3 regions of the Paenibacillus suaedae genome follow, and region 3 is predicted to be linked to each of the others. Evidence: riboswitches for the same ligand, from Rfam matches in the RefSeq annotation. Region 3 holds a riboswitch; each other region holds the start of a gene.
The links. A riboswitch is a leader RNA that binds a small molecule or an ion and turns the genes downstream of it on or off. The one in region 3 is predicted to bind cobalamin.
Positions count from the first base shown of each region.

Region 1 (7,594 bases), on a different contig from region 3:
TACCTGCTCGAAATTCGTGGAAGGGAACCTCGGAATAGATCCGTCGACATACATTCTGAATTTCCTGACCGGAATCCGGTTCGTCCGTTAACGTTTCTCGACTTTCAAATACGGCGTAAGTGACAGCAGGGATATGCAATAAATCAAATTCAGAAGGAACTTCTTGTCCCTCGGGAATGTCATATCCCATCAGATAGCGCTTCGTTCCATCCTCTTCAAAATCATAAAAATAGCCGTAGAGCATATTGTGCGCGGGTTGACTCCAATATCTCGTTTAATCGATCATGAGTGCTATCATTCCGTATTCGTCGAACGAATTCAGGAATTTCTTTGTAGGGATCGTTATAGATGGTGATGCTTTTCCCAATGACCGTAGATTCGATTTCGTCCATCAAGCGATAGTTCAAAGCAGACTCCCCTTTGATTTGAATGTGAAAGGAGATTGGAGCGAAGGACTTCAGCTTCACATCCATTGAAAGTGATATCGGGATGACAATGCCGATCGGGCAATAGCATCGATATCAAGCTCGGATTGCAGATGCTCCTCCATATAATCAATTGCGTTGAGCAGCATGATGAGTGCCTCCATCTTCCCTCGTATCCTTTCCTGCATTCAGTGTATCGTTGCGGCACATGTATGTCCTGTCTTTGTGTGCGCGGAAATGTCAGGCTTCTCTTAGTAGTACATTTTAGCGCTAATTATACCTGTTGGCATTCGCCATGCTCTATGAAAACAATTGCTTATTGCCTATAACGGGAAAGACTCTTGTTATATTTCAGAAGTTCTGGGACAATAATAATCAGATTATAGAGGAAGTTCAAAAAGTCTGCTGCGACCTTTTGAACTATTTTTAAAAGCACTTATAAGTATGTAAGACAGAATTTTGACGTGTTGAAAAGAGGGCACTAGATGAATAAGCAATCCATCTATGGATTAACATTGGATCAGTTGGCCGCTTGGTTAGAGGAGCGGGGGCATAAGAAGTCACGAGCATCCCAAGTGTGGGATTATCTATATCGTAAGCGGGTCAAGGACTTCGCTGATATGACAGAAGTAAATGAAGCCAGCGTAGCACTGCTGTCCGAACACTTCGTTATTCATACGCTTAACGAGCATGTGAAGCAGCAATCGGCTGACGGCACAATCAAGTTCTTGTTCAAGCTCCAGGACGGCAACTTGATTGAGACCGTGTTGATGAGACACAAATTCGGGCTGTCGGTATGTGTGACGACTCAGGTTGGCTGCAACATCGGCTGCAGCTTCTGTGCGAGTGGACTGCTGGCGAAGAGCCGCGACTTGTCGAGCGGCGAGATTGTGGAGCAGATTATGAAGGTTCAGCACCATTTGGATGCAGTGGGTGAGGGTGATCTCGTCAGCCATATCGTCGTAATGGGTATCGGAGAGCCATTCGATAACTTCGAGAATATCGTAGACTTCTTGCGGGTTGTGACCGACCACAAAGGTCTGGCAATTGGAGCGAGACGAATTACGGTATCGACGAGCGGATTGGCGAATAAGATTAAAGACTTCGCAGATATTAATCTGCGGGTGAACTTGGCCCTATCCTTGCATGCGCCGAATGATGAGCTTCGCACGCGCATTATGAAGATTAACCGCGCCATTCCGATTGCAAAGGTGATGGAGGCGATTCGGTACTTCATCAACACGACAAACCAACGGGTGACGCTGGAATATATTTTGCTGAAGGACGTGAACGATCAGCAGGAGCACGCACTTGAGTTGGTGCAGCTGATTCAAGAGTGGAAGATGCAGGACGAGGTCAATGTGAACCTGATTCCGTACAACCCTGTTGATGAGCACAGCCAGTATCAGCGCAGCGAGCAGGAGTCGATTCGTGGCTTCTATGATGTCATGAAGAAAAATGACATTAGCTGCAGTGTACGGTTGGAGCATGGTACAGACATTGATGCAGCTTGTGGCCAGCTTCGCAGCAAGCAGATTAAGAAAGAAAGCGGTGCTGGTGCCGATCAGGCAGCTATGAGCTAAAAATATTTTGTAGTTTACAAAAAGCGTACCTACCAATGGGTAGGGCGCTTTTTTTCGTGCTGTCTATGAGAAAGTTCTTTGTCCGTCATGCTAAATTTTGCTACAATAAAACCACGTATTCTTATCGCAATTACATAGAAATAGTTTATATGGTGCTGTGCATGCGCAGCTTAATAGGGAAGTCGATGCGAGTTCGACGCGGTCCCGCCACTGTAACGCAGAGCTGACAATCAAGGCTTTTATCCACTGTTAACTGAGTTAACGGGAAGGTAGATTGTCGAGCGATGATGCGAAGCCAGGAGACCTGCCATATAAGTGCTCTATATTTCTCACGAGGATGGGAGGGGGATGTTTATTCGTGCTGCTAGTAGGAGATTACTAGTGTATTTAGCTGCACCGAAGTGGTTACCTAACATCTTTCTAACATGGAAAGGTGTTTTTTTATTGCCTTCATATCGACATATTAAGGAGATCAGACATTGAAGATGATTACGAACAAAATGTTGAAGAAGAGCTTGTCTGCATTACTAAGTATCGTGTTGTTGTTATCTCTTGTACAGCCACAAGTCATAAGAGCGGCTAGTGGGCAGGGTAATACACAACTAAATAACATGATTGAACATACAGTTCAATACTATAAAGATTATTATAATGATGCTTCTAATCAAGACGCTGTAAGTGATTCATGGTGGGAGCTTGTTGCTCTGTGGAGCGCGGGTCAAGATTTGCATGATGGGACTTGGAGATTACCTAAATGGGAAACAAAAGAGCCAAGACTTCGTCCAAATGCAGGAGGCACCGATCATATTCGATATATTTATGGCTTGCTTGCGTTAGGAAAGAATCCGGCTCACGCTTGGGAAACGAACCGGAATCTGTGGGCGGAGCTGGCAGCTCAGCAAGATCCAGCAACGGGTGCTATCGGTGGAGTCAATAAACACATTTGGGCAATGATTGCCTTAAGCGCCGGTGAAAAGCTTGGTCAGGATATGGGATCATGGAATGCCGCATCCAAGCAAAAAGCACTCGATTATCTGCTTAAAGCACAATATGCTGACGGAGGTTATGGACTGTCAGCTACTGGAAGCTCGGGTGATACTGACATTACTGGTATGGCGCTGCTTGCACTTGGTCAATACCAAGGACAGAGCGCGGTAGATGCGGCAATTGAACGAGCTAAGGAATTGTTGAAAAAACGCCAATTGGACAACGGAGGGTTTGATTCCGTTGGTACATGGGGATCCGGAGATAATTCCAATAGCTTATCTACATCCGTATCGGGATTGGTTGCTGCAGGCGACGATGTCTTGTCAGCAAAGTGGAAAGAGCCTAACGGAACAGTTATCGATGCGTATGAACGCTTCCAACAAAATGATGGATCGTTCAAATGGAAATTAACAGATTCTTCTGCAAATAGGATGGCTACCGAGCAGGCTCTTGTCGCATTACTCGATATCAAGCATGGAAAATCGGTATGGAGTCGCCTCGCGGAAGTGAAGCTTCCACCGGATCAATCGCAGACAAATGGCAGGACAGTCTTAGTTGGCGAGCATCAAACGAGCGTCACCGAAGGAACTTATCTAGATCCATTATCCTCAAGTAAAGTAACACTTGAATTTCTTAAGGATGAACTGCCACACGTAATTTCGGTAACGAGCAGTACTTACTTAGAAATAGCACCGAAAACGGTTGTAATTTCGACATGGGACAAGAGACTTGAGCTACCCCATAGTTTGGGGATAAGTAATGATAATTTGCTTACGAAGGTCAACGAGGGTTTGTCCCTTGTAAACAAGGAGACAACGGGAATTGATCTCCGCTTGAAAGTGGGCGGTGATCAGGAGATCCGATTCAATCAACACGTAACCCTCATCTTGAAGGGGCAAGGAGATAAGGAAGCCGGGTTCATTAATGAAAACGGAATATTTACGTCGATTCCAAAATACGATAATTCCTCAGAACGGAATGAAGAAGTCTACTCTTATGCACTTAACGGCGATTTGATCGTTAAGACCAATCATTTCACTGAATTTGTAACTTATATTTCGAAAATAAAGGAGACCGGTAATGGAAACGGTGGAGGCGTAGTCCCTCCGGTCACAAATACGATCACATTGTCGGTCGAAAAGCGTACCATAGGCAAAGGGGATATCATTGCACCAGTTCGCGTCGAACTGCAGGATGGAGATACAGCGTATACAGCGTTTGAACGTATTGCTGAGAAACGAGGAATTTCCATTGAATCCACCGGCTCAGGGGCTAACCTCTATATTCAGGCAATCGATGGGTTGGCAGAGTTCGATAATGGGAGCTTGAGTGGTTGGATGTACTCCGTCAACGGTAAGTTCCCGAACTATAGTGCGGGAATCTACAACTTGAAGAATGGCGATGTCCTTCGTTGGCAGTACACGACAAATTTAGGCGAAGATGTTGGCAATAAATTCGATGGAAACAAGGAGACCCCAGGAAAACCTGGATTGCCAGTTCACCCAGGGGGGGCAGGAACGGGCGGTGGCGCGCTTACACCGAAGCAGGTAGAAGAGTCTGCTAAGCTTAAGAGCCTTATTGACGGTGCTTCAGCATGGATACTAAGCAACCGCAAATTCACCGTTCAAGACAACTTTAATGATTGGGACGTCATGGCGCTGGCTCGTTCAGGTAAGCAAGTTCCTTCTACGTATTACGCGATTCTAGAAAACTATGTAAAAGAGAAAAAAGGAGAATTCCGATTAGTTACTGACTATGAACGCATGGCTTTGGCTGTTACGGCAATCGGCAAGGATCCAAGAAATATAGCAGGCTTCAACCTCTTAGAGAAAATCTATAATAATGGGCGCATGACAAATCAAGGTACGAACGGTCTTGTGTTTGCTTTATTAGCCTTGGATGCGAACAAAACAGTCGTTCCAAACGATGCACTCTGGACAAGGGATAAACTGATTCAGCAATTACTTGCTCAACAAAATTCAGACGGCGGGTTCCCGCTTAGCAAAGAGTCTAATGCTGTGAGCGACATCGATATGACTGCTATGTCACTGCAGGCATTGGCGAAATATCAAGATCGCAAAGAGATTAAAGCAGCCACAGATAAGGCATTGTCTTGGTTGTCTTCGCAACAACTCGCTAACGGCGGATTTAAAGCATGGGGTGTTGAAACGAGTGAGAGCATCTCGCAGGTGATTATTGCGCTGTCCGGTCTTGGAATTGACTTGGAAGACAAGCGATTCGTGAAGAAGGATGGGGATTTGCTGAAAGCACTGCGCACGTATTTCAATACAGACGGCGGATTTGCGCATGCACGAGGCGAAGCGAGCAATTATATGGCAACACAGCAAGCATTGCTTGCGCTGACAGCCTATGATCGCGTGTTGACGAATCGAACAAGCCTGTATGTGATGACGGACGCCGCATCGACGGGCACACAGAAGCCAAAGGATGAGAAAATAACGTACACAGACGATGCCTCCATTTCTGCTTGGGCAAAAGAAGCAGTCCATAAAGCAACGGAGCTCGGGTTTATGCAGGGTACGGGTAAAGATAAGGACGCATCCCAATTTGAACCGAAGCGGGAATTAAGTCGGGCTGAGTTCGCGGCATTGATCGTGAAATATGCTGGTTTACAGCCACAAGGCACAGATTCAGGATTTACCGATGTAAGTGCTTCGTCTTGGTATGCAGGATATGTTGCCACTGCGAAAGAAAAAGGTCTGATTTCGGGTGTTTCGGCAAATAAATTTGCACCGAACCAGGCGATTTCGAGACAAGAGATGGCAGCTATGCTCGTACGAATGAAGGGTCTTCCGAAGGATGCAGATTCATCGGCAGGACCGAAAGATCAACAGCAAGTAGCTGAGTGGGCATTGCCCTACGTCAAATATGCCTATCAAGCAGGTCTGATGTCGGGTGAGGACGGTTACTTTAAACCACAGCTTCATGTGACACGGGAAATGGCTGCTGTTGTCATGGTAAGACTGTACGGCATTCAATAATTTGCACGATCAGAAAGAAGGAGAGCAATCTCCTTCTTTCCGTATGAGCGGAACTACATGATAGCAAGCTTGCATCATCAACGAGTATGCATGGCATAGAGGTGAGGACATGTCCGAATGGTTTGTGTGGATAAAGCGCAACAAACAGAAATGGATAGCTGGACTGGCAGTACTGGCCATTGTAATTGCCACGGTATGGATATATGGCGGAAATGGCAGTCAGCCGAAGGATGAGAGACTGGCTGGTCATACAACGGCACAAGAGCAAGAGCACCCGAGCCAAGCCTCTAAGGATCTGGCAAGTGAGACTGCTAATCTATCCGAACAGAAGCAGGATCAAGGGAATCCAGAATCGTTGCCTCAAGCAACAGCTGATCCCAAGTCTGATACAGTGCAGGGCATAGGAAGCAAAACAGGAGACACGGATAACCCAGATCACAAGGACACACGCTCTGATCCGTCTACTACAAGTAAAGAATCGGCGAAGGAGGAAGGCCAACAGAAAAATCAGGTTACTGAAACAACGCAGGGAAAAAGCATCGTAAGTAAAGCAACGGAGTCTTCTGTGAAATCGGATGTAACTCCAAAGGATAAAAAACCTTCTGGCACGTCTCCTTCTGCAAAAGAGAGCAAGGGGAATGCAGGCGAAAAGGAGAGCAAGGGCAGCAATAAGCAAGATGGACAGTCTACACCGAACAAAGGAGTTGCTTCTCAGCCAGATGCAAAGCCTCCACAGACTACTACTGTGCAGCTTACGATTGTGGGATCCTCGGATGTCGGTACGATCATGGGCACAGAGGAAATCGAAATTGGCGATTCGGAAACCGTAATGGATGTTTTGAAAAAAGCGACGCGTGCTAAGAAGATTCAAATGGACTTCAGCGGTTCCGGTGCAACTGCTTATGTAAAAGGTATTGATAATTTATATGAGTTCGACAAGGGATCAGGGAGCGGCTGGATGTACAGCATTAATAGTAAATTTCCCAACCGCAGCGCAGGCGTATGGCCGATTCATCCTGGAGACCATATTCAATGGCTGTATACGGAGGATCTAGGCAAGGATTTAGGAGCGGGTACTGACGACGGACTATGGGATGGGGAAAGTTAAATGATACACGGCTTCTCCACATTACATCCGCGATTATGTTTCGCCTATTTTGCCGTACTGCTGCTCTCATGCATGATGTTCACGCATCCTGTATACTCAGTTCTCACTTTACTTAGTATCATTTTATTGAATCTATCCTTGGATGGAGGGAGATCGCTCAAGAAGGGAATTAAGGGATACTTGATTATAGCTATTATTATTTTCCTGCTCAATCCCTTCTTCTCTAGTCGTGGAGCTACCATTCTTGGGTATGTGTTCGACCGTCCGATTACATTGGAATCGATTATATATGGTGCTCTATTCGCATTATCACTACTGAATATACTGCTGGCATTTGTTGCTTATAATCTCGTCATCACGCCGGAGAAATTATTGTATCTGTTAACGCCAATCGCCCCGCGAACGGCTTTTATTATTACGGTAACCCTCCGTTTTGTGCCTTTGCTGACGAGACGACTGAAGCAGATTATGACGGTTCAACGTGTTCTT
Region 1 covers NZ_JAVYAA010000005.1:207,982-215,575, reverse strand. Annotated here, with positions in the region: gene RQP50_RS20440 (GyrI-like domain-containing protein) at 1-244, opposite strand, end outside; gene rlmN (23S rRNA (adenine(2503)-C(2))-methyltransferase RlmN) at 911-2,008, shown strand; cobalamin riboswitch at 2,142-2,334, shown strand; gene RQP50_RS20430 (S-layer homology domain-containing protein) at 2,494-5,997, shown strand; gene RQP50_RS20425 (DUF4430 domain-containing protein) at 6,107-7,105, shown strand; gene RQP50_RS20420 (energy-coupling factor transporter transmembrane component T) at 7,106-7,594, shown strand, end outside.
Region 1: another riboswitch for cobalamin. It lies ahead of RQP50_RS20430 (S-layer homology domain-containing protein); the one in region 3 lies ahead of RQP50_RS01945 (ABC transporter substrate-binding protein).

Region 2 (7,594 bases), on a different contig from region 3:
CACGTGATGGTAGGGTCATCCGCCAATTCTCGAATGAATTCAAGCATGCGCATTGATTTTTCCTCAGGCGTTCCCCCCTCAATTAACGAGGCGATAGTAATCGCCCCTGCATTGATAAAGGGATTGAACGGCTTCCCAGGGTCAACGAGCTCAAGCTTCAAGATCGAGTTGAAATCATCACCAGTGGGCTCCATCCCTACCTTATTAAATACAACTGCCTCGCCGCTATCGAGCAAGGCCAAGAGCAGTGAGAAGACCTTGGATATGCTTTGCATTGTAAATTTGAACTTGCAATCGCCTGCATGCACCTGTTCACCTTGAATACCGAACAAGGATATGCACAGCCCATCCTTCGGAGCATTTGCAAGCCCAGGTATATATGAAGCGACCTCTCCATCTTGTGATACTGTCCGGCTCTCCTCTACCCAATGAGGGAGCTCTCTTCTAAGTTGCTGCCAATAGGTCGTCATACGTAATGTACACCTTTCCTTCCTTCAACCAACATTGCGATGAACATATCAGCATCTCGCTGATGAGATATATGGTTATATCTATCGTTTCTTGGTTAGCGGGTTCACATGCGTCAGCATGTTATGCTGTCCAGCCTGTACTCTAGTCCTCACGCTGAGGCTCCGTAACACGCGACACCTTGTTCACAATCTGTGATTCATACTGGGCGAACGCAGGTACAACAGCCCATCCCCGCTCCTCCATCATCATTTGCAGCCGCAGCTTCCGTTCATTCAGCTGCCTGCGTGTGTCACCAATCTTCTGTTCATCTTCGGGAGTGCATGCAGCGAGAAGCTGTTCCAAGCGAACGACTTCGCGTCCTACATGCAGCTCTTCCGGCAACAGGCCCGCATTCTGCATCATCAAATAAGCTGGTCTCAATTCCTCAGGAACATGCGACAAGTCTTTGAGCACCAGAGGCTTCCCCTTGCCTGGCAGCTCATCGAATCCACCTTCATTCATTGCCTCTTGAATCTTCTGCTCTGCCATCCATCCGATAATATCCATGATTGCACACCTCGCTATTCGACTACATCTAATGTAGACATACCCTGTAATAGGATACCACTAATCACCCCAGAATTTTAACTGGAAAATAAACAAAAAGAACTCACCCTCAGCCAATGAGGGCAAGCTCTTGTTATTCGTGCCAATTCAATTAAAATCAATTGGAATCGCTGCTTGTGATTTATGCCAATCCTCTTCGTGAGTCAGTAAAAATTGCTCTGTCGTTAAGTAGAAAGAGATAGGCGGCTTCTCTTTTAAATAATGGCGCTGCATGAGCAGGTCATAATGGACTTGGCGGTTGCGTGTTCCCGTGAGTACGGGAAGATCATCATGTTCATCCAAATAATCATCGACCGCCGCCTGAACCATATCTAGATATATCGGAATGTGCTTGTCTTTCTCTTCAAATATTTCGTACGTGTAATGGGACATATAGAACTTCTGATCCGATTCTCCACCTAAATAACGGCGCAGGCGTTTCAAATCAATGCTTTGATCCCCTAGGAGCAGGGTCGTTCGTTTAATCTCTTTTGGCATATCTTTCTCGTATTGAAGCACCGCTCTGCGGACATCTTCTAACGTTACATGCACCGCTTCAAGAGCTGCCTTAGAGTTTTTCTTATCCCGTTTGAACCATTGTGTGAACCAACGCATATCAGATCCCACCTTTCTGCCTCCGTATGATAAGGAAGATGGAAGCAGGAATCATGTATCCGCTTACATCTCTATTATAACATAATTTTCATTAATCGACATGTTTGGTTGCTCCGGTATTCCTTTAACATATGAATAACCAATGTTCATCTCATTCACTCACGTGCAGGAAAAGAAAAATGTCGATTTACCATATATTACGTATTTTAAATTTGAAGGTTTCACGTTATAAAAAAAGACCATCTCTGCATGGCAGTCGCGATGACTGCAAGAGATGGCCTTTCCCTATGATAATGAAGAAATATGGAAGGTCTCTGTGCGCGCGATGAAAACTAGCGAGGATCAGTTCTTATGCTTCAGTCGATACTGCCGCTTCATGGCGTGCGCGAGCAAGCTTCGTTGCTTCTACCATGTTGCGCAGTGCAGCTACCGTCTCCGGCTCGCGGCGCGTCTTCAGACCACAGTCTGGGTTAATCCAGAACGTCTCAACCGGCAGGACACGAAGCGCCTGCTCGATGATCCGATCAATCTCGTCTACAGCAGGCACACGTGGACTGTGAATATCATATACACCCAGACCAATGCCAAGCTCATAGCTCTGCTCCTCCAGAGTAGCAATCATATCGCCGCCGCTGCGTGCCGTTTCGAGCGAGATCACGTCCGCATCCATCTTGCGGATCGTATCGACCATGTCGGAGAAGTCGCAATAGCACATATGCGTGTGTACTTGCGTCTCAGGCGCTGCTCCGCATGTTGCAAGCCGGAAAGCAAGCACTGCCCAATCCGTATAATAGACAGCATCCTCCGCCTTAAGCGGCATACCTTCCTTCACTGCGGGCTCATCGACCTGGATCATGCCAATGCCTGCATTCTCCAGTGCTGCAATCTCTTGGCGAAGCGCGTACGCCAGCTGGAATGCCGCCTGCTCGCGAGGAATGTCGTCACGAACGAACGACCAGTTCAAGATCGTTACAGGGCCCGTAAGCATCCCCTTAACCGGCTGAGACGTCAAGGACTGTGCAAATGCCGTTTCCTTCACCGTCATCGCCTCTGTGAACGCCACATCTCCGTACAGAACCGGTGGTTTTACACAGCGCGAGCCATAGGATTGAACCCAGCCGAACTTCGTGAATGCGAATCCGTCCAGCTTCTCGCCAAAGTATTCGACCATGTCCGTGCGTTCGAATTCACCATGTACCAGCACGTCAATGCCGATCTCTTCCTGAATGCGAATCCAGCGTGTCATTTCCTCTTCCAAATAGGTTTCATACGTCTTCGCATCCCATTCTCCCTTGCGGAAGCGAAGGCGCGCGCGCCGGATATCCGCCGATTGCGGCATACTGCCAATCGTTGTGGTCGGCAGCAGCGGAAGCGATGGCCAGCGCTTGCGCTGAAGCTCCTTGCGTTCCTCGAATGGAAGACGTTCAATTCCTTTTTCCTTCTCCGTACGAAGCAGTTCTTCCAACGCTTGAACGACTTGCGGACGCTGTCTTGACGGCTCCGTCCGCCATGCTTGAACACGAGCACCGCTCTCTGCTAACGCTGCACGTGTCTCTTCACTCGGGCTTGAGAAATGGCGCGCAAGCAGAGCAGTCTCATCCAGTTTCTCATCCGCGAATGCCAATGCCTCGCGCACTGGTGCTGGCAGCTCAGTTTCCCGCTCCGCCGTGAGTGGTACATGAAGCAGGCTGCATGATGGCTGAATAATCCAGCGTTCCTTCGGTACAATCTCTTCCACAGACTCCAGCCATACTGCAGCAGCCGCCAAGTCCGTACGCCAAATATTGCGGCCATCAATAATGCCGACAGCAAGCTGCTTCTGCGCAGGGAATCCGAATTGACGAAGCGCTGCTTCATTTCTCCCTTTATCATGAACAAAGTCTAATCCGAGCGTATCCACCGGAAGCGATACGAACGCTTCGTAGTCGGACACCGCATCGAAGTAGGTCTGAACCCAGAACGATAAGCTTGGTGCTGCCTTGCGCAATTCGGCATAGACTTCCTTCACAGCAGCCCAATGCTCACTTGGCATTTCCAGCACGAATGCAGGTTCATCCAATTGCACAGCCTGCACACCTTCACCCTCCAACTCGCTAAGCAACTGTCCGTATACCCCTACGAATTGGCGAAGAACGTTCAGGCGCTCTTCCGGTTTAATCCCTTTAATAAAGCGGACATAAGTATATGGCCCGATGATGACTGGCTTACCTTCAATGCCATGAATCTGCTTCGCTTGGCGATAGGCTTGCAGCGGGCGATTGACCGTAAGCTGCGGCGCCTTGCCTTCCCATTCCGGCACAATGTAGTGATAGTTCGTATTAAACCACTTCGTCATCTCGCAAGCTACCGCATCCTGTGTACCGCGAGCCAAGGCGAACAGCAAATCTGCGTTAACTTCTCCACCATCATATGCAAACCGTGACGGAATCAATCCGAATGTGGCCGTCATATCAAGCACATGATCATACCAGGAGTAATCATTTACTGGAATCAGGTCAATGCCAGCGTCCTGCATCGTCTTCAGCCGAACATCATTGATGCGCGCCAATTCTTCTTCCAGCTGCTGAACAGAACTATTCCCAGCCCAATATTGCTCCAATGCCTTCTTCCATTCCCGGTCGTATCCGATCCGAGGGTAACCTGCTGTGCTTGTCTTGATTGAATGAACTGTCATCATACTGCCCCTCTCCATGAGTCATTTTGCCGTACGGGATATAATTGGACAATTTCTATCGCTTAACACGGAATTAAGATTGCAGTTGAGCGCTCTATCCCACCATATGTGACTTTATCACTCAGACTTCAGAATTTCATTGCATCCCAATATGCAAAAAAGACATTCCTGTCCAACAACAGAAATGTCTCGTAAACGTCCATGAAGTCATAGTGGAATAGATCGATCCTTCCGTCTCATTAGCAGACTGCCCTCATGCTAAGAGGAATCGAAAACCGATATCCATGCTTACGAACACTTCCCTATCTCCCGTAGGTACGAACAGTGTTGTCAAAACAGGCAGGTCTCCTGGCTTCAGCTTCATTGGCCTTTGCAGCCTTCCCGATCGATTACGACCAGTGGCTCTCTCGCAATACCTCAACTGTCACAGTGGCGGGACCGCGCCGGATTTTCAACCGGCTTCCCTATTAAGCTTCGACGTTACCCGAAGCACCTGTTTCCTCCTATTCAATTGCATTGAAAGTCGCAGTCACGCTTCCCCCAATTGAGAACGATTATATATCTAACCAGAACGAATGACAAGGATTTTTTCTCATCTCTAACCAAAATAAACAAATCCCGGAGCTGTCACATTATCTTCATTAAACTCCGATTCACTAAGCTTCTATCCATGCACAATAGGCGAGCCTCTCGGCTCGCCTATTGATGATTACGGGTTGATGCGCTAGATGACCATTCCTTCATGCAGAAAGACAATATCTTCACCTTTCTCATCTAGCGTCAATTCACGATTATCCAAGAACCATACATCATTTTGCTCCATAAAGAACGTAATGCCGTTCACAACTTCCGTCACTGCTGGATATTGCGGACTGTCTTTCATGATGCCGAATGAATAAGGTCCTGAAGCACTGAATCCGCTGTAGCGGACGAATATGCGTACTGAGTCTCCTGCTGTGAATCCCCAATCAGCCAAAAAACGCTCGACTGCCTTCGCTGTAACGCGTAATTGCATGTTCAGACCTCCTTAATCATACCTTTCATCCGATTTGATCATACCATGTGGCCGCCACTTTTGTTAACACCAAAGTTGACAGTTCGTCAATGATCCGCATCATCATTACCGCATAATACGTTCGGCGATATGTTTATATGCTACCTTCTGTTTAGGAACATCACGATCTCTACCGAGAAATTGTGCCAGGTTACAGCTTGATGCGTTGAAGCCGCAGTGCATTCAGTACAACGGATACCGAGCTGAAGGCCATAGCCGCTCCTGCAAGCCACGGGGCAAGCAATCCGATTGCTGCAATCGGGATGCCTATCGTATTGTATACGAGTGCCCAGAACAAGTTCTGCTTAATGTTGCGCATGGTACGGCGGCTCATCTCCATCGCATCCGCAATGCCGTTCAAGTCGCCACGCATTAAGGTTACGCCTGCCGTCTCCATTGCTACATCCGTACCTGTACCGATCGCGAACCCAATGTCCGCTGCTGCCAGAGCTGGCGCATCATTAATTCCATCGCCTACCATGGCGACGACACTGCCTCTCTGCTGCAGCTCGCGCACATGCTGTGCCTTCTGTTCAGGCAGCACCTCTGCAAATACATCATCAATCCCTACTTGTGACGCGATTGCTCTGGCCGTGCGGGTGTTGTCTCCTGTCATCATAACAACGCGTATCCCCATTTGATGCAGCCGCTCGATGGCCTTCTTCGAGGAAGCCTTCACTTGATCGGCAACGGCAACTATGCCTTTCCAGCTGCCATCAACAGCAATGAGCATTGCCGTCTTGCCTGCCTGCTCCATGTCTTGCAATGCTTCCTCCGCATCGCCGCTTGCTACCCCGTTCTTCTCCATCCATCTGCGTGTGCCGACAATGATCTGATGCCCATTCACCTCAGCCGCTATTCCATATCCAGGTTCAGCTCGGAATGAATCCGGTTCAACCGTGCTGATTCCTTGCTCCGACAATCCCTTCACAATCGCCTGTGCCAATGGATGCTCGGACTGCTTCTCAGCAGATGCCAGTAAGGTCAAGAGTTCTGTCTTCTCGTCTTCATTCCCATCATGCAGTACAACATCTGTAAGCGAAGGAGCTCCTTCTGTTACGGTTCCTGTCTTGTCGAGCACAACCGTCTGCACCCGATAGGCACCTTCCAGATGTTCGCCGCCACGGAATAGTACACCATATTCCGCAGCACGTCCGGTTCCCGCCATAATCGACGTTGGCGTTGCCAAGCCGAGCGCACACGGGCAAGCAATTACGAGTACGGCAATGGTACGAGACAAGGCTACACCGAAGTTGCCTGGTTCAACAGCGAAATACCAAATTAAGAATACAAGCACCGCAATTCCAACGACTATCGGCACGAAGATGCCTGATATTTTATCAGCGATCCGCTGAATCGGAGCCTTGGAGCCCTGCGCCTCCTCAACGATTTTAATAATTTGCGAGAGCGCCGTCTCGGAGCCGACCTGAGTCGCTCTCATCGTAAATGCCCCCTGCGCATTCACGGTAGCCCCATATACATTATCGCCAGCTTGCTTCTCAACAGGGACGCTTTCACCGGTAAGCATGGATTCATCCACGGTCGATGTCCCGCTAACTACAATGCCGTCTACCGGTACTTTCTCACCTGGGCGAACAAGTACGAGATCCCCACTTGCCACATCTTCCACAGGCACTTCCACTTGTTCACCGTCGCGCACAACGGTTGCCGTTTTGGCACGCAGCCCCATCAAAGCTCGGATCGCTTGAGAAGACCGCCCTTTAGCTGAAGCCTCCAGCCATTTCCCCAGAAGAATGAGCGTAATGAGAACAGCACTCGTCTCAAAATACATCTCAGGATGGTGAAGCTCGCCAATCTGCCATTGCCACGCCAAGTACACACTGTACACATAGGCTGAGGTCGTACCGAGCGCAACAAGCACATCCATATTGGCGCTCCCACTGCGGAGTGCCTTAAATGCCCCAACGTAGAAGCGTGCCCCTATAATAAATTGAACCGGCGCTGCCAGTACCATTTGCACCCAAGGGTGCATGAACCATTCCGGCACCCAAATCCATGAAGTGAAAGAAAAATGTCCCACCATGGACCACAGTAGTGGAATGGACAATAGGGCAGAGACGAGGAACGTATTACGCAATCGACGCATATTCCGCTGTGTTGGCGATTCCTGTTCACTCTCGCCTTCTTCCTTCTTCAGCCGCCCCGTATAACCTAGCTGGGAGATCTTATTCAAT
Region 2 covers NZ_JAVYAA010000002.1:580,581-588,174, forward strand. Annotated here, with positions in the region: gene glsA (glutaminase A) at 1-470, opposite strand, end outside; gene RQP50_RS10365 (DnaJ family domain-containing protein) at 613-1,017, opposite strand; gene RQP50_RS10370 (DUF3939 domain-containing protein) at 1,165-1,671, opposite strand; gene metE (5-methyltetrahydropteroyltriglutamate--homocysteine S-methyltransferase) at 2,021-4,345, opposite strand; cobalamin riboswitch at 4,667-4,857, opposite strand; gene RQP50_RS10380 (HesB/YadR/YfhF family protein) at 5,070-5,360, opposite strand; gene RQP50_RS10385 (heavy metal translocating P-type ATPase) at 5,551-7,594, opposite strand, start outside.
Region 2: another riboswitch for cobalamin. It lies ahead of metE (5-methyltetrahydropteroyltriglutamate--homocysteine S-methyltransferase); the one in region 3 lies ahead of RQP50_RS01945 (ABC transporter substrate-binding protein).

Region 3 (7,594 bases):
TCCTGCTGCCACTCCCGAACAATATCCATAAATTGCACCTGATAATGAATGTCCAAATACGTCGTCGGCTCATCCAGCAGTACAACAGAAGGGGATTGCACCATTAGCTTGGCCAATGCCGTCCGTTGGCGCTGCCCGCCGCTAATCCGATCAAGTGGATGGTCAGCCAGCTCCGTCAGTTGCAGCTTCTCCATAATCCGGTCTACAATCTCTCCACTATCCTCAGATTCTGATCCAAGCCAGGATTGAAATGGGAAACGTCCCATCTCAACCACTTCGCGCACCGTAAATCCAAGTGGCGGAAGCGCTTCCTGCTGCAGCACTGCCATCATCTGAGATAGTGCTCTGCGCTTATAGGTACCCAGCATTTGACCAGCAAGCTGTATAGAACCAGAAGCAGGTCGATCCACTCCTGACAACAAAGACAGAAGCGTGGACTTGCCACTGCCGTTCGGACCAATGATGCCAACCCACTCTCCAGACTTCACAGCGAAATCCACATCTTGCAATACATGCTTCTCCCCATAATGCTTGCTCAGTCCTTGAACCTCAATGATGTTGCCCTTCTCGATATGAATGGCAAGCTTGCTGCTCTCTGCATGATCCAGATATGCTTCCGGAAAATGTTCTCTTCGCTGTGTCATGACCATTTCCCCCGTTTCGCTCGCTTATTGCGCATAAGCAAGTAGGCGAAGAATGGCGCACCTAGAAACGCGGTTACAACCCCGAGCGGGATTTCCGTCGGTGCGAATGCCGTACGGGCAATCGTATCTGCCCACATCACATATATCGCCCCACCAATTGCTGAGAGCGGTATCAAATATCGATAATCAGGGCCCACAATTAAGCGCAGCAGATGCGGAACGACTAATCCGACAAAGCCGATGACGCCGGATACAGATACGGCAGCTGCAGTAATCATCGTTGCCGTCAGCAGCACTACCCATTTCGTCCGCTCTACATGAAGTCCGAGATGCGAGGCCTGTCGCTCACCTAATGCAAGCAAATTAAGCGGTCTTGCATATGCAATAAGAATAACAATGCCGATTGCCAAATAAGGAGCGAGCACCACTGTATAAGACCAGCCTCGCATCGCCAAACTGCCCATCACCCAAAACAAAATCTCATTGATCGTCTGATTTGTCATGGCTACAAGAAAGGAGACGATGGAGCCGAGAAAAGCTTGCATCACGACTCCAGATAAGATCAGTGTCTCGATTGGAATCTTCCCCTGCTCACTGGCCAGCTTAATGACGAACATTAGGGTCGCTACCCCTGTAGCGAATGCAACGACAGGAATCGTCCATTCGCCGAACAGCGAATACTGCAAACCGAAGTAAATAAGGAATGCGGCTCCAACAGAAGCCCCTGAAGATACCCCTAATGTATACGGATCTGCCAACGGGTTGCGCAGCACTCCTTGAAATGCAGTACCTGCGACCCCAAGCGCCGCCCCTACGAGCATTGCCAATAGAACTCGTGGGAAGCGTACCTTCATCATAATTTGCGCGGAAGCGTCATCCCATGTCACCGGTATGAACTGATCCAGCCCTGGAATATGATGAAGCAGAATTTGAGCAATTTCCCCCATTGGCATTTGTACAGAGCCTACAGCGAGGCATCCTACAACGGACAAAAGGAGAAGCGCAATACCCGCTCCTCCATACCAACCCATTTTATTCATCGATTTCTCCACGACGATTATTTTACCAAGTCCGGATGAATCGCCTTCGCAACTGCCTTCAATCCTTCAGCTACACGAGGTCCCGGACGGCTGATCAGGTTCTGATCCACACCGATTACTTGATTGTTCTTAATTGCATTAATGTTGTTCCAACCGCTGCGTCCACGAATAATTTCTTCCAAGGATTTGTTCGTCTCTTTGTCCACTACACCTTGCGTGAACATGATTACATCCGGATTGGATTTAATAATATTCTCTTCGTTAATTTGAATCCAGCCAGCTGAATCAGCCGCAACGTTCGTGCCGCCTGCCACTTCAATCAGTTCGTTCATGAACTCGCCGCTGCCTACTGTCCAGCCTGGGGAGAATTCAATATACACCTTTTTCTTCTCCGCACTTTGAACGGCCGACTTCACATCTTCACGCACTTGTTTCATGTTGTCAACAATCGTCTTCGCCTTAGCTTGCTGATCCGTAATTTGACCATACAATTCAATGTTCTTAATCACATCATCGTACGTTTTTGGCTCAACCTTGAATATTTTAATGCCCAGTTCACGGAACTTCTTCACGACGGGCTCCTTCATGGAGATACCTGTGAATACGATGTCCGGCTTAGCTTTAATGATTGCCTCTTCATTCGGCTTCGTAATGCCGCCCATTTTCTCTTTGGACTTCGCTGCCTCTGGATAGTCGTCAAAATCAGACACCCCAACGATTTGTGCATCCAATCCAAGCGCGAACAAGGACTCTGTCTCAGCTGGGGACACGGATATAATACGTTCTGGCGCTTTGTCGAATGTGAACTCCTCACCCGTCGCATCCTTAACAGTCAGTGGATACGTCGTTTTTAGATCATCCTGCTTCGGTTGTTCTGTAGCCCCATTGCCATTGGACTCTTGCTGTGCAGTATTATTCTCAGCAGGCTTAGCCGCATCTTTATTGCCGCAAGCCGCCAGTCCTACTGTAAGCATAAGCGCCAATAGCACCGCTACCGATTTGTTCAGCCATTTGTTCATGTCAGAATCTCTCCCTCGCGTCATTCTTCCTAGTCTCTAACCATGTACTACCCGTGCAGGTGTAAAGCGGTTCCATCCTTCGCCATGCGAACGATAATGCACTGCAAGCTGTACTTGCCGTAAGAATGTATGTACATCCCCATTCGGTATCAGTTGTCAATGAGCACTTGCATATACCTGAGCTGTAAATCCTACTGTGACTGAATTTGTGATATACATTCGTGCTGTGCAATTGCATTGAACTGCAGTTTACCTTGTACAAACGAAGTGCTTGATGGGATGTGAAATCATTTCCAAATACAGCAAAAACCCCCGATCCTTCGATCCGGGGGAACACAAAGTCATCTATCGCAATATTCAACAGACACCTAGAAGCAGGAAGCAAGCAGCTGCGCTGCCATGTTGCCTGATGCATTACGCCAATGACGTGATCCTCTCCGCGAAGGATACAGCTCGTCCATCTTCAGGCAGGTTTCCTGACTTAGGAGAATACGTTGCAGCTCGCCTTCCCATCCATAGCGGTACATACAGCACACACTAATGAATCCGACAGTGGCATCATGAGCGCAACACTCCATTCACAGTGGCGGGACCGCGCCGGGTTCACACCGGCTTCCCTATTAACCTCGAATATGCATCGGCCATACAATACAACGGTGTCTCTTACCGAACAACGCGTATGGATCCGTACCGCATACATATCCAAGGACCTGAAGTATCACGATTATTCAATATGGAATACATTTCGTCATCCAAGTGCTAAACTCGATAATTGATTATAGGGGAAAAGCCCCTGCGTTGCAATAGATTACATCATTGCGTGCATCCAATGAACCTGCTTTGACACACAAACGTCATCATCTGCTGGGAAGCCGTTCTGCTCGCAAGAACTTCCATTTGCGGGCACATCGCTTCGCCGTAATCATAACACCGCCACCAATTGGCGCAGCGGCTTCCCAGAATGACTTCCTTGGGAAAGCCAGCGTGTATAAGCGACGAACGACACCACCGTGTGTAACGATGACAACATCTGGCCGCGGACTAAGCCCGCTTCCATATGACTGTCTCTGCATCCGGCTTGTCTTGCTCCGCAGCACACGTCCACGTGGCAGCGGCGAAGCATGGTACGGCCGACGACGGATAGCGCTCTCTTGCCGTTCCATGTGATTTTCACTGCTGATGAAGGAATCACGCGCATTGCGCAGCACTTCCCACCATACATGCGCCGTTCGCGTACAGAAGGTCTGCCACGGTTCCCCTCGCGGCGGCTGGATGGCTGATGAATCGTCAAGCCATCTTCGATACTGTGGATCTTCCTTCAAGTCATTGTAGGTTAACCCTTCCCACATACCGAAGTCATATTCTCGCAGCCTTGTGTCCTCCACAGCTTGGATGCTGTCACGCGGACGCAAATAAGCGAGCGTGTCGCGACAGCGGCGCATATCGCTCGTGTATAGCAGCGGTGATGGATGCGCCAATGTTCGGCGAAGAGCTCGGAGCTCTTCTGTTGAATCCGGCAATAGCGGTACATCTGAATAGCTAATATATCGCCGCTCCGTATTCTCTTGCGTCAAGCCATGACGAACAAGTGCGAAGCGCACAATTTTGCCGCTTGCTTGACTCTTTTTTCGTAACATATGTCTTGTCATTAATAATCGTTTCCTGTTGTTTTTCGATGCTCCTGAACGACGCCGGTTCCGATGAATAACGGGAGCATTCCATTTAGTTGTCCGTGTCATCCCATTTGTACTCCTTCATCCGCCATTCGTCTACAGAAGCCATCCTCCGCGCACATATAGGAGCAGGCCTGCCAGAATAACAAAGACTGTCGAGCTGCTTACGAGCAGCCTGCATACCGCAGGCACATGCTCTGCTTGCAGAGGCTGCTTCATATCCCCCATATAAGCGCGGAACGAACGTATTCCTTTATACACATTATAACCACCAAGCCTGATGCCAAGCGCACCTGCTGCTGCTGCCTCTGCCCACCCGCTATTCGGGCTTGGATGCTTGCTTGCATCTCGAAGCGCCATTGACCAAGCCCTGCGTACATCATACCGATGAATCCAAGCGCTCAGCGTGATGAGCACAGCAGTGATCCGTGCTGGTATCCAGTTGGCGATATCATCGAGGCGGGCAGATGCCCAGCCCAGATTCTGATATTTCTCGTTTTTATAGCCGACCATAGAATCGAGCGTATTCACCGCACGATATGCCATAGCCAGCGGAGCGCCTCCGATAAGTGCGAAGAATAGCGGCGAAATGACCGCATCAACAATGTTCTCCGCTACCGTCTCGACGGTAGCTCGCACGACTTCCGGTTCATCCAATTGCTCTGTATCGCGGCCGACAATCATGCCGACTTCTCGCCTTGCACCCTCTAAGTCCTGCTCCTTCAGCCTCCGATACACAGCCATCCCTGCATCCTTCAGTCCTTTTGCCGCAATTGTCGTTCCAATGAGCAATGCCTCGGCAATCCATCCTACATATTCATGAACATGATATAGTCCTGTTAATATAAGCCAAGTCGACGCATACGCTCCTCCTACCATGATCATCGGCAGCAGGATGCCTAGCGGCTTGAGTGCCTGCTCGGAAGGACTTATCCTGCGTATAACACGTTCTACTCTGCTTATTCCTTTGCCAATCCCAACGACTGGATGCGGGATAGCCCGAGGATCGCCTACAATCCGATCCCATATGTATGCTGCTATTATGATGAGCGCTGCTGTCATATGTCTACCACCCTAGTAGATTGTTCTTCTCTGTTAGCGGTCATGCTTCATGCTGAGTCTTGACGGACTCATATACGGTAGTATACACGAGTTGTCCGACCGCATGACCCAATGTGGTCGCTGTCCCTGCATAGCAATGCACAGGTTCATATCGACCAGTATCTATCACGGCAAATGCAATTGCATCTGTCGTCGTCCCCGTGGCAATGCGCCCCGTCTCTGAATCCAAGATGCCCAGATCAGACAGAGCCGCACATTTGGCCTCCGTTGCCGTCATGAACACATTCCATACCGCGGCATCAGACAATTTGCCATCCATAATAAGAATGGAATTAATCGTCCCTGGCTTCAATGGTTCATAAGCTGAGAATACGCGCCGCGGCATCCCTGCGCGAGCCGCATTAGACGTTCCGGCAGTCGTCACGCACAGAAGCGAGCATTCATCCGCATCCTGCTCAGCAACAGATGCATGGCTCACCTTAGCAGCGGTCATAAGCCCAACTGTCTGCTCCGGAGCGTACCCCTTCTCTACACATGTCAAACGAAGGTACTCTATCGGATCTGCACAATTGAACTGATAATGAACCATCTGATTCAAGATGCGATTGCCCGTCCATTGCCCTCCATGATATACAGCACTGCTCCATATCGGCGCTGCCTGTGGCAGCTCAACAGCGATGAGAGCATCCTCCCAGCGAATATCTACTCCTGCAATATGTCCAGATGTAAAGGTACAGTTGCCCTCTCGATATGGCTGCATCCCACTTCTCCTTCATTCTGTGTTTGTCTACTGTAACACAGCTGCAAGGGCTGACGCTACAATTGCATTCGCAGCGCGATCCTTGACTGCCAATCGGAAGTCTCTCTCCGTCAGTCCAACATACATATCGCAATTGCGAATGAGAATGCCAGATCGGCATAATTCGGCCTGAAGCGACTTCGCCGTCCACCCTTCTGGAGCTCTGCATAATAGGAAATTCGCTACGCTTGGCCATGTTCGAATGCCTAACATATGCAGCTGCTGACGTAGAGCAGCCCGTTCTTCAACGATGAGAGCTCGTGTTGAAGCCGCGTATTGATCCGCTTGCTCGTCCGTCAGGAGGGCCTCCCCTGCCGCTAGTGCCAAGCCATTGACACTCCATGCCACCTGCATAGCCGACATCGCCGCAATATGCTGCGGCTGGGCGATTGCGTACCCGAGACGTAATCCAGGAATCGCATAGAACTTCGTAAGTGAACGAAGTACAATAAGATTCGGACATCGATGAACGAATGGAATCAAGGAATGCTCCTCTTCATTCGCAAAGTCGATAAAAGCTTCATCGATTACGAGAATCGTAGAAGCAGCTTCTGCTGTGGCTGCAAGTCTTCCCAGCAGCATACGATCATATAATGCACCATTCGGGTTGTTCGGGTGGCCGATAAATACGACATCCGCCTGCTCAATAAGCTCTGTCAGCTGAGACTCGGTAGCACGGAAGTCGTTATCCTCACCGCCAACCCTATGCATCACTTCTGCTCCGAACTTGCGCGACAGCATCTCATATTCAGAGAAACAAGGGGCAATAACGCCAACCCGTTTAGGCCGAATCGCCAGCAACAGCAGCGCCATGCATTCTGCAGCCCCGTTGCCAATGCTAATCAGTGCCTCGTCGACCCCTAACCTCGCAGCTAAGAGCTTCTTCATCTGCCGATGTCCAGGATCCGGATAATGAACGATTGACGGCATCATCTCGCTCCTCAGACGATCTATAACAGCCGAAGGCGGACCAAGCGGATTAATATTCGCACTGAAGTCCAGCAGTGCCTTACGATCGACGCCGAACGCGTCCGCAGCCGTCCACACATCCCCACCATGCCCGAATCGTTCAATTGTGCCCATTGCTGTCTGCCTCCCAATGATGTCAATTGGATTTGTCCAAAGGTTGAAAATATCTATGTACTGCTAGCTCCACGAACCGGAGCTTTCCAATATGGAATCGTTTCTACTCGTCCATTATGCGTAACAGAGCAATGTTCGTCAAACGAATTTTCCTGTAAATATGTGCAGTTCTTCCGTTCACTACGGGCGTTGCGGTGCGATTCGCAAGCAATTATAGTGGAATTGCAAAGGTTTTATTACGAAATGCCAAAAAACATTGGTCAATCGCACACTG
Region 3 covers NZ_JAVYAA010000001.1:429,815-437,408, reverse strand. Annotated here, with positions in the region: gene RQP50_RS01955 (ABC transporter ATP-binding protein) at 1-644, opposite strand, end outside; gene RQP50_RS01950 (FecCD family ABC transporter permease) at 641-1,684, opposite strand; gene RQP50_RS01945 (ABC transporter substrate-binding protein) at 1,702-2,703, opposite strand; cobalamin riboswitch at 3,153-3,364, opposite strand; gene RQP50_RS01940 (histidine phosphatase family protein) at 3,561-4,442, opposite strand; gene cbiB (adenosylcobinamide-phosphate synthase CbiB) at 4,473-5,438, opposite strand; gene RQP50_RS01930 (adenosylcobinamide amidohydrolase) at 5,479-6,198, opposite strand; gene cobD (threonine-phosphate decarboxylase CobD) at 6,226-7,320, opposite strand.